Regions from separate parts of the Cobetia sp. 29-18-1 genome, predicted to be linked through region 2. Evidence: predicted binding sites of a transcription regulator. Region 2 holds the regulator's gene; each other region holds the start of a gene.
What was found. The regulator sigma-54, encoded in region 2, starts transcription at its own class of promoters, with help from an activator protein. The targets are predictions, from matches to a motif close to TGGCACNNNNNTTGCTNT.

Region 1: the regulator sigma-54 is predicted to act here: its motif matches at 1,564-1,581, upstream of glnA (glutamate--ammonia ligase).
Region 3: the regulator sigma-54 is predicted to act here: its motif matches at 2,088-2,105, upstream of QD208_RS06170 (ammonium transporter).

What each region holds. Positions count from the first base shown of each region.
Region 1 is NZ_JARWKS010000026.1:44,547-47,830, reverse strand. Features, by position in the region: gene typA (translational GTPase TypA) at 1-1,073, opposite strand, end outside; gene glnA (glutamate--ammonia ligase) at 1,716-3,122, shown strand.
Region 2 is NZ_JARWKS010000016.1:54,121-57,404, forward strand. Features, by position in the region: gene QD208_RS12900 (PTS sugar transporter subunit IIA) at 1-44, opposite strand, end outside; gene raiA (ribosome-associated translation inhibitor RaiA) at 54-362, opposite strand; gene QD208_RS12910 (RNA polymerase factor sigma-54) at 1,023-2,471, opposite strand; gene lptB (LPS export ABC transporter ATP-binding protein) at 2,705-3,284, opposite strand, start outside.
Region 3 is NZ_JARWKS010000006.1:10,166-13,449, reverse strand. Features, by position in the region: gene QD208_RS06180 (phosphodiesterase) at 1-95, opposite strand, end outside; gene QD208_RS06175 (hypothetical protein) at 279-446, opposite strand; gene QD208_RS06170 (ammonium transporter) at 625-1,983, opposite strand; gene QD208_RS06165 (aminomethyltransferase family protein) at 2,336-3,284, opposite strand, start outside.

The sequences.
Region 1 (3,284 bases), on a different contig from region 2:
ACGACGAACTTCTCCGGAGTCTCGCCCTGTTCGACGCGCAGTGCGACGTTGTGGATCAGTTCCTGGTCCAGACGCTCACGGATGTTGCGGCTGGTGACGAACTTGCCGTCCTGACCGGCGAACGGAGAGTCATTGACCTGGAAGGTCATGGAGACGGTCGGCTCATCGACGGTCAGCGGCGGCAGCGCCTCGACAGTGGCGGTGTCGCAGATGGTGTCGGAGATCGCGAGGTTCTCGATACCGGTGATGCAGACGATGTCGCCGGCAGTCGCCTTGTCGGTCTGCACGCGGTCCAGACCCATGTGAGTCATGACCTGGCCGATCTTGCCCTTACGGACAGCGCCTTCCTTGGTGATGATGGAAACCTGCTGACCCGGGCTGACGGCGCCGCGCTTGATGCGACCCAGACCGATGACGCCGACGTAGCTGTTGTAGTCCAGTGCGGAGATCTGCATCTGGAACGGACCGTCCAGCTCGACCTTCGGCGGCTCGACGATGTCGACGATGGACTGGAACATCGGGTCCATGGTGTCTTTCAGGTCTTCCGGATCCATACCGGCAATGCCGTTGAGGGCAGAGCAGTAGATGATCGGGAAGTCGAGCTGCTCGTCAGTCGCGCCCAGGTTGTCGAACAGATCGAAGATCTGGTCAACGACCCAGTCAGGACGAGAGCCCGGACGGTCGATCTTGTTGACGACGACGATCGGCTTCAGGCCCTGGGCGAATGCCTTCTGGGTCACGAAGCGAGTCTGCGGCATCGGGCCATCGACGGCATCGACCAGCAGCAGCACGGAATCGACCATGGACATCACGCGCTCGACTTCGCCACCGAAGTCAGCGTGCCCAGGGGTATCCACGATGTTGATGTGGTAGTCGTTCCACTGGATCGCGGTGTTCTTCGCGAGAATGGTGATGCCGCGCTCTTTTTCCTGGTCGTTGGAATCCATGATGCGTTCCTGACCCTCGGCCTTGCGGTCCAGGGTGCCAGACTGACTCAGGAGCTTGTCGACCAGGGTAGTTTTACCGTGGTCAACGTGGGCGATGATGGCTATGTTGCGAAGTTTCTCGATCACGACGGGAACCTGTGCGGAAAATGGGCGCTCGCGTACCGGGCGCTTGTGATTTGGGGCGCATTATAGGGGGCATGGCATGCCTCCTGCCAGCATCGTGCATTCACGAGGCGAGTCAGCGAGTGCCTTCAATTGGCCTGAAGTGCCCAAATGGTTGTCTCTCAAGTCTTTTCCGCGCCCTTGTCGCGGATGAAAAAAACTTGTGAGTCGAGGCAAACATGAGGATGAAAGAAAGAAATGACCGCAATGTGATGCTGACGTGATCATCGGGTGTGAGCGGAGAAATCCCCGGGATTCAGTGTTTTGCACCAATGTGGAGCAATGGCGTTTTTTGGTGCACTCAAATGATGAATCTGCACTGCGCGGCAAGAATTTTTGCACCTTGTCGGCCCATCTTTGGTCGGGTTTTCGTGCTGCATGCATGAAGATGGTGATGTTTTTTTTCAGCATATTCATTAACTTACTGAGATTAGCGCTGCGGCGTGCGCCATTCTGGCACGCTCGCTGCATTGTTAGAGCATCCTGTCTGATGGCTGGCATAACGACGCCGACCATGAGAGAAAAGGCTTACAAAATAGAGCAATAACCCCAGACAACGCTGACACCAACTGTAACCAGAGCCGCCGGCTCCATCGGAGAATTACCATGGCTGAGAAGACACTTGCCCTGATTGAAGAACACGAAGTCAAGTGGGTTGATCTGCGCTTCACCGACACCAAGGGCAAGGAGCAGCACGTCTCCATCCCGGCGCGTACAGTGGATGAGGAATTCTTCGAGAACGGCCAGATGTTCGATGGTTCCTCCATCGAAGGTTGGAAGGGCATCAACGAATCCGACATGATCCTGATGCCGGACGACGGCACTGCCTTCCTCGACCCGTTCACCGAAGACACCACCCTGGTGCTGCGCTGTGACGTCATCGAGCCGGCCACCATGCAGGGCTATGAGCGCGACCCGCGTTCCGTCGCCAAGCGTGCCGAGGAATTCCTGAAGTCCACCGGTCTGGGCGACACCGCCTTCTTCGGTCCGGAGCCGGAATTCTTCATCTTCGACGAAGTGCACTGGAAGAACGAGATGAACGGTTCCATGTTCAAGATCTCTTCCGAAGAAGGTGCCTGGGCGACCGATTCCACGCCGGAAGGCGGCAACTTGGGTCACCGTCCGCGTCTGAAGGGCGGCTACTTCCCGGTCCCGCCGATCGACAGCTTCCACGATATCCGTGCTGCCATGTGCAACACCCTGGAAGCCATCGGTCAGGAAGTCGAAGTTCACCACCACGAAGTGGCGAACGCCGGCCAGAACGAGATCGGTGTCAAGTTCAACACCCTGGTCAAGAAGGCCGATGAGGTTCAGGAACTCAAGTACGTGATCCACAACGTGGCTCACGCCTACGGCAAGTCCGCGACCTTCATGCCCAAGCCGCTGGTCGGTGACAACGGTTCCGGCATGCACGTTCACCAGTCCTTCTGGAAGGATGGCGACAACCAGTTCGCCGGTGACGAGTACGCGGGTCTGTCCGAAATGGCCCTCTACTACATTGGCGGCATCATCAAGCACGCTCGTGCCCTGAACGCCTTCACCAATGCGTCCACCAACTCCTACAAGCGTCTGGTGCCGGGCTTCGAAGCGCCGGTCATGCTGGCCTATTCTGCCCGCAACCGTTCCGCTTCCATCCGTATCCCGTACACCGCCAGCCCGAAAGGCAAGCGTGTCGAGGCGCGCTTCCCGGATCCGACGGCCAACCCGTACCTGGCGTTCTCCGCGATGCTGATGGCCGGTATCGACGGTATCAAGAACAAGATCCACCCGGGCGACGCGATGGACAAGAACCTCTACGACCTGCCGGCCGAAGAAGCCAAGTCTATCCCGACCGTGGCCGAGAGCCTCGAACAGGCCCTGACCGCGCTGGACGGCGATCGTGAGTTCCTGACCCAGGGCGGCGTCTTCACCGACGACATGATCGATGCCTACCTCGAGCTGAAGGGCGAAGACGTCCAGCGCCTGCGCATGGCGACTCACCCGCTCGAATTCGACATGTACTACAGCGTCTAAGTACTGCCGGGGTTGAGGCAGACATTCGCTAGTCACGCCATCTGACGGAGTGCCTTCCCGGTGAAGGCAAGCCCACGACGATGACGACAGCAGGGCCATACCGACAGGTGTGGCCCTGTTTTTCGTTGTGGCCCTGTTTTCGCTGTGGCCCTGTTTGTCATT
Region 2 (3,284 bases):
CCGTACAGCGTGCGCTCGGGGGGAAGGATCTGATCAAGTGTCATGGCTGAAGGTCAACGGGTCCCGGTGCCCTGAGAGCGAGCCTGGGACTTTTCCTTGTGTTTGACCAGCTGGCGATCCAGCTTGTCGGCGAGCGCGTCGATGGCAGCGTACATGTTGGGGTCTTCTGCCAGGGCGTGGAGGTCAGCGCCTGCCGCGTGCAAGGTGCAGGCAGCCTGCTGGCGCTCCTTCTCGATCGACAGTGTCACCTGAACATTGGTGATGTTGTCGTAATGCCGTTCGAGGCGAGCGAGCTTCTCGTTGACGTAATCGCGGAGAGGATCGGTAAGTTCCACATGATGCCCGGTGATATTCACTTGCATGGACACGCTCCTTTATCCAGCGGGTTGCCATTCAATTGTAACCCTTTTTGACTACGAGCAAACCCTGATCGGACGCTCTGCAACAGGCTTGACGGCCACCGTCTGGCGATGTTTTCGCACCCTTGCCAGTGGCGTCAGATGTCGTGAGCGTCTGTACCGACAATGCCCAAGCTTTGCGCAAAGATCAACGCTGCGCTGCATCGTGGCTCAGTGCTTGTCTTCAACTCAGTGAGGGGTAACGGAGTGGACTTCAAGGGCACGTCTGGTGGGTGGTGCGTGAAAGACGCGCAAGAAGGCGGGTTTTCGTCGCCAATCCCTGCATGTACGTCGCCTTTCAGGCGCTTCGATTGCGTGGAGCAAGCGGCGTTTTGGGAGGTTGTCCGGGTGTCATCCAGGTGCAATACGCGCAAAAGTGACTTTAAAAACATGCGATTGACGGTGAATGACGCTGGCGGAATGGCGGTTTTTTGCCGTCATCCTGCGCGCCGTCATGGGCCATGACGGGTAATTGACGAGCGGTTGACGGGATGACAGAGCGCGCGACAGGCGCACCGCTGTCCGCGAAGTCAGAGGCTGATGAGCGGAAAATCCAGGGCTTGAGGTTGGCGGCGGCTGCCATTGTGGAGGTGAAAGCAGGGCATGGCAGCCGCAGATGACGCGTCAGGCCAGACGCTTGCGCTCGCTGGAGGAGGGGATGCCCATCGCTTCGCGATACTTGGCCACGGTGCGGCGTGCGACCTCGATGCCATCGCTGGCGAGCAGATCGACTAGCCGCGAGTCGGAGAGAGGCTTGCGGGCCGGCTCTTCCGCGATCAGCTTGCGGATGCGGGCACGAATGGCGGTGCTTGAGTGGGCGTCGCCACTGCCGCTGCCACCGACCTGGCTCGAGAAGAAGAACTTGAGCTCGAAGACGCCGCGCGGGGTGTGGATGTACTTCTGGGTCGTGACCCGCGAGATGGTCGATTCGTGCATCTCGACCACTTCGGCGATGTTGGCCAGAATCAGCGGCTTCATGCCTTCCTCGCCTTGCTCGAGGAAGTCGATCTGACGCGCCATGATCTCGCGGCCGACCTTGAGCAGGGTGTCATTGCGCGATGACAGGCTCTTCATCAGCCAGCGCGCTTCCTGCAGGTTGTCCTTGAGGAAGGTGTTGTCGGCGGACTTGTCGGCACGCTTGATCAGCGCGGCGTATTCCGGCTGGATGCGCAGCTTGGGCAGCGCTTCCGGGTTGAGCTCGACCTGCCAGCCGTGGCGGGTATGGCGCACCAGCAGATCAGGGATCACGTAATCGCTGGCGGGCTCGCCCCAGGCGGATGCCGGACGCGGGTCGAGCGCGCGCACCAGGCGAATGACGTGATCCAGCTCGTCATCGTCAAGGCTCAGGCGCCGCTTGAGCAGCTTGCGGTCATCGTTGCCCAGTGCCTCGAGGAATTGACGTACCAGGCGGCGCGCCTGCGCCAGCAGCGGCAGATCATCCGGCAGCAGCGCCAGTTGCAGCAGCAGGCATTCGCGCAGATCACGAGCGAAGACGCCGGTCGGGTCGAACTGCTGCAGACGCAGCAATACCTGCTCGAGCTCGGAGGCCTTGAGGCCGGGCAGGCCCTGGCCACGCAGGCCATCGACCAGCTCATCGAGAGACAGGCTCAGATAGCCGGCGCCGTCGACGGCATCGATCAGGCTCTCCGCCATCTGGCGTTCACGGCCATCGAGGTCGGTCATCGCCAGCTGCCAGCGCAGGTGGTCCTGCAGGCTCTCGACGCTGGTATTGCGATCGAAGTCCGGCCCTTCTTCGCTCCCGCTGCCACTGCCGGAGCTGGTCAGGCTACCGGCGTGGTCCTGGTAGAGGTCCGACCAGTCACTGTCGAGGGGGTATTCCTCGGGAATCTCGCTCGAGGAGTCGGCAGTGGAGATCTCGCTCGAATCCTGTGTCTCGACGACATCCAGCGACTCGTAGTCCTCGTCGAGCTCCAACATGGGGTTGGACTCGAGGGCTTGCTGAATCTCCTGACGCAGGTCGAGCGTCGACAGCTGCAGCAGCTGGATCGCTTGCTGGAGCTGCGGCGTCATGGTCAGCGAGGTGCCGAGGCGGAGTTGCAGGGTGGGTTTCATGGAGTCAGTCAATTCACGGCAAAGGAACGTGCTTACTACGCTATACCGTGACTCGGGGCACTGACAAGTGGTTGCCGCGAATATTCAAGCAACTTGCATGCCATGTTTCCACCAAGGTGGTATGGACGTCATGCATGCGTCTGATGTCAGACATGAAAAAGCCGCTACGCGATAAAATCACGCAGCGGCTTTCGAAGCTTTCGCCTCGCGAGGACTCAGCGCATCCCCTGACCCTAGAGCGTGAACTCGTGGCCCAGGTAGACGTCGCGCACCTGCTGGTTGGCCAGGATGGAGTCCGCATCACCGTGGGCGATGATCTGGCCATCGCCGACGATATAGGCGGTGTCACAGATATCGAGCGTCTCGCGCACGTTGTGGTCGGTGATCAGCACGCCGATGCCACGATCGCGCAGTTGGCGCACGATGCTCTTGATCTCGCCCACCGAGATGGGATCGACGCCGGCGAAGGGCTCATCAAGCAGCACGAAGTCCGGCTCGGTGGCCAGTGCACGGGCGATCTCGACCCGACGACGCTCACCACCGGACAGGCTCATGCCGGCACTGGCGCGGATGTGCGTGATGCTGAATTCCTCGAGCAACTCTTCAAGGCGTGCCTTGCGGCCATTGCGATCCAGGTCCTTGCGGGTCTCCAGAATCGCCATGATGTTGTCGGCCACCGACAGCTTGCGGAAGATCGACGCCTCCTGCGGCAGATAGCCGATGCCGGCGCGTGCACGCTGATGCATGGCGGCAGCGGAGAGGTCCTTGTCATCGATGGAGACGTTGCCGGCATCGGCGCGCACCAGCCCGACG
Region 3 (3,284 bases), on a different contig from region 2:
GCGACGGCAGCCGCCAGCCGTGCACGTGGGTCCAGCCCGTAAAGTCGCTTGTCAGGGGCGACCAGATGGGTATCGGTCAGATGAATCAGTTTCATGCTATCGCGCGTTCCATGAGTGCCACCTTGAGGGGCCGCCATTATCAAGCTCTCAGGTGACGACTGCGTGACGCACGCCACACTCTCTTCGCGCAAAGCCAATCGGGTGCAATGGCACCTATCAAAAACGCCGCAGCGCTGAGCGCTGCGGCGTTTGATGTGCCGGTCATGATGCCCGGAGGGTCACGGCGTCTTCTTGCTCTCGAAGGACGCTTTCTCGTGGCGCAGGATGTTGGCGCTCAGCGCAATGCAGACGCCAGCGGCGACCAGCAGGCACACTGCCACGGCGCCAGAGTTGCTGAAGAAGAAGGCGTAGTTGCCAGCGTGTACCACAGTATCGACAGTTTCCATTGCAAGACTCCTTGCGAAAGCGGATATCGGTTGGGTCTACCAGTACTGCAATAACGGGGCCAGTCAGCGCTTATCTCGACATCATCTTGACAGACCGGCCCCTTCAGGATGTGCGCCGAGGCTCAGCTACCAGGGCTCAGCTACCAGGGCTCAGCTACCAGGGCTCAGCTACCAGGACTCAGCTGATGTCAGGACGCTTGTCCATCGGCGCCGCGACCACCCCACCGGAACGTGCCGGCACGCTGGAGCTCGTCTCGGAGGACAGGCTTTCCGGGTAGGCCTTGGCCGGGACTTCGAACAGGTCCAGCCCCAGTACTTCGACATGCGGCGGCACGCGCAGCAGGTTGAACTTCTTGAGCAGATAGGCCACGCCCCAGCCCGGAATGAAGCCCGTCAGTGCCATCACCACCGCGCCGGTCAGCTGGCCGGTGAAGGAGACGTCCGGCACGCCTTCGCCGACATTCGGGAAGCCGGCCGCGAAGATGCCCACCAGTACCACGCCGTAGAAGCCGCAGAAGCCATGCACCGCGAAGGCGCCGACGGAGTCATCCAGACCACGCTTCTCGAGCAGTGCGCCGATCTTCGGCATCAGGGCGCCACCGGTGACCGCCAGCACGAAGGCCAGGCCCGGGTTGTAGAGATCCAGCCCCGCCGCGACGGTGATGATGCCGCCCAGCGCACCGGACATGGTCCAGAAGGGATCACGCGAGGACAGATAGGCACCGATCACGCCGCCACCGAAGCCCATCAGGGTATTGAAGGCGAAGGCAGAAAGGTTGGTGCGATTACCGTAGATGGTGGTCCAGCCGATGTCACCGGTGTTGAAGATGATGCAGCCACCGAGGAAGCCGAAGAAACCGACGATGATCAGCATCAGGCCGATCAGGGTCATCGGCATGTTGTGCGGCGCGATCACCTGCGGCTTGCCATCGTCACTGTACTTGCCGATGCGCGCGCCCAGATTGAGCAGCACCCCCAGCGCGAAGAAGCCGGCCACGGCGTGCACCACACCGGCGGCGCCGACATCGTGGTAGCCCAGCTTGTGCAGCATCCAGCCATCCGGATGCCAGCCCCAGGCGCCCGCCATGATCCAGACACCGGCACCGAGAATCACCGCCAGAATCAGGAAGGCCCCCAGGCGGATGCGTTCGATCACCGCCCCCGACAGGATGGAGCCGGTAGTCGCGCCGAACAGCGCAAAGGCGGCGAAGAAGATGCCGGTGCCCATGTCATCGGCGTCCGGACGCATGCTCGCGCTCCACGGCAGAGCGGCGGACGCCTCGATGGGGATCAGCCCATTGGGGAAGGCGTTGTAGTTCCACCAGCCCACGAAGTAGAAGGCGGGGATGATCGAGGCCAGCGTCAGCACGTTCTTCATGCCGGATGCCAACGCATTCTTGGAACGGGAGGCACCGATCTCATAGGCCAGAAAGCCTGCATGGATCAGGAACATGATGGCGGTACACCACCAGTAGAACACCTCGATGTTCATCGCCTGATGCATATCCAATATGCTTTGCAACGTCTTTTCATCCATCGTCTTTTCTCCTTTACCGGAGCCTGTGGATCAGCGCGCTTCACTGTGCAAGCGGCACTGCCCGTCCGGGGGTTGTTGTTGTTTTTCAAGGGGACCTGCTGGATAAAGCAAGCGACATGCCAGATGACCCTGATTGGCCACCCTCAGCAATTCGTTGTTTTTACTGCATCATTCTTGAAACCGAGGACTCCTCTTCAGATATGAAGCCCGCAAAGCCTTCCCTGCGAGGAGGATGGGCGTTATTGAGGCATGCCGGCCACGGCATGCACCGTGAGATGACTTGCAGGGCGCTGCATATACGCAAGTCATTGCGCGCGACACACCTCTCATGCTTCCCCTCCTGGCAGTGAGATCAGCTACGCACCTTGAGGCGCTCCGGGTCATGGAAGGGCAATGTCACCACCTCGGCGGCGAGGCGCTTCTGATGGCCATCCAGCTGGCCGATCTCAAGCTGGGTTCCCGGGCTTGCGAAGTCCGGTGCCAGGCGGCACATCGCGATGGAGCGATCGAGCAGCGGCGACTGGGTGGCACTGGTGACCACGCCCACCGGATAGCGGCCGTGGTAGACGAGATCGCCATGGCTGACCAACTCGCTGCTGTGCATCTTCAGGCCCATCACGCGATGCCGTGATTCCGGCGCCTCGCGTTGCAGCGCTGCCCGCCCGACGAAATCATCCTCCTTGCTCTTCATCGGCACGGTGAAGCCGATGCCCGCCTCATAGGGGGAGGTCTGCGGGCAGAATTCATGACCGGCGAAGATCAGCCCCGCCTCGATTCTCAGCATGTCGAGGGCATCCAGTCCCAGCGGCGCGATGCCATGGGGCTCACCCGCCGCCCAGATCGACTCCCATACGGCCGGGGCGTCCTTGGGATGACACCAGATTTCATAACCGAGCTCGCCGGTATAGCCGGTACGCGACACCATCAGCGGAATGCCATCCGGCCCCGACAGACGACCGATCATGAAGCGGAACCAGCCCAGCCCCTGAACATCTGGCTGGGTACGCGCATTCCAGATCAGCGGTGCCAGCACCTCGCGGCTCTTCGGGCCCTCCAGCGCGATGTTGTACAGCTGATGAGTGGAGTCACGCACCGTGACGCGATAGCCCTGGCGCTGGGCAAGCTCCCTGAGCCACTGGCCGCTGGCCGGGTCACCGCAGATCCAGCGGAAGGTCTGTTCGCCCATGCGGAACAAGGTGCCGTCATCGAGCATGCCGCCGGTTTCCTGACACATGGCCGAGTACACCACCTCGCCGATGGAGAGCCGTCGTACATTGCGGGTCAATGCGTATTGCAGCAGG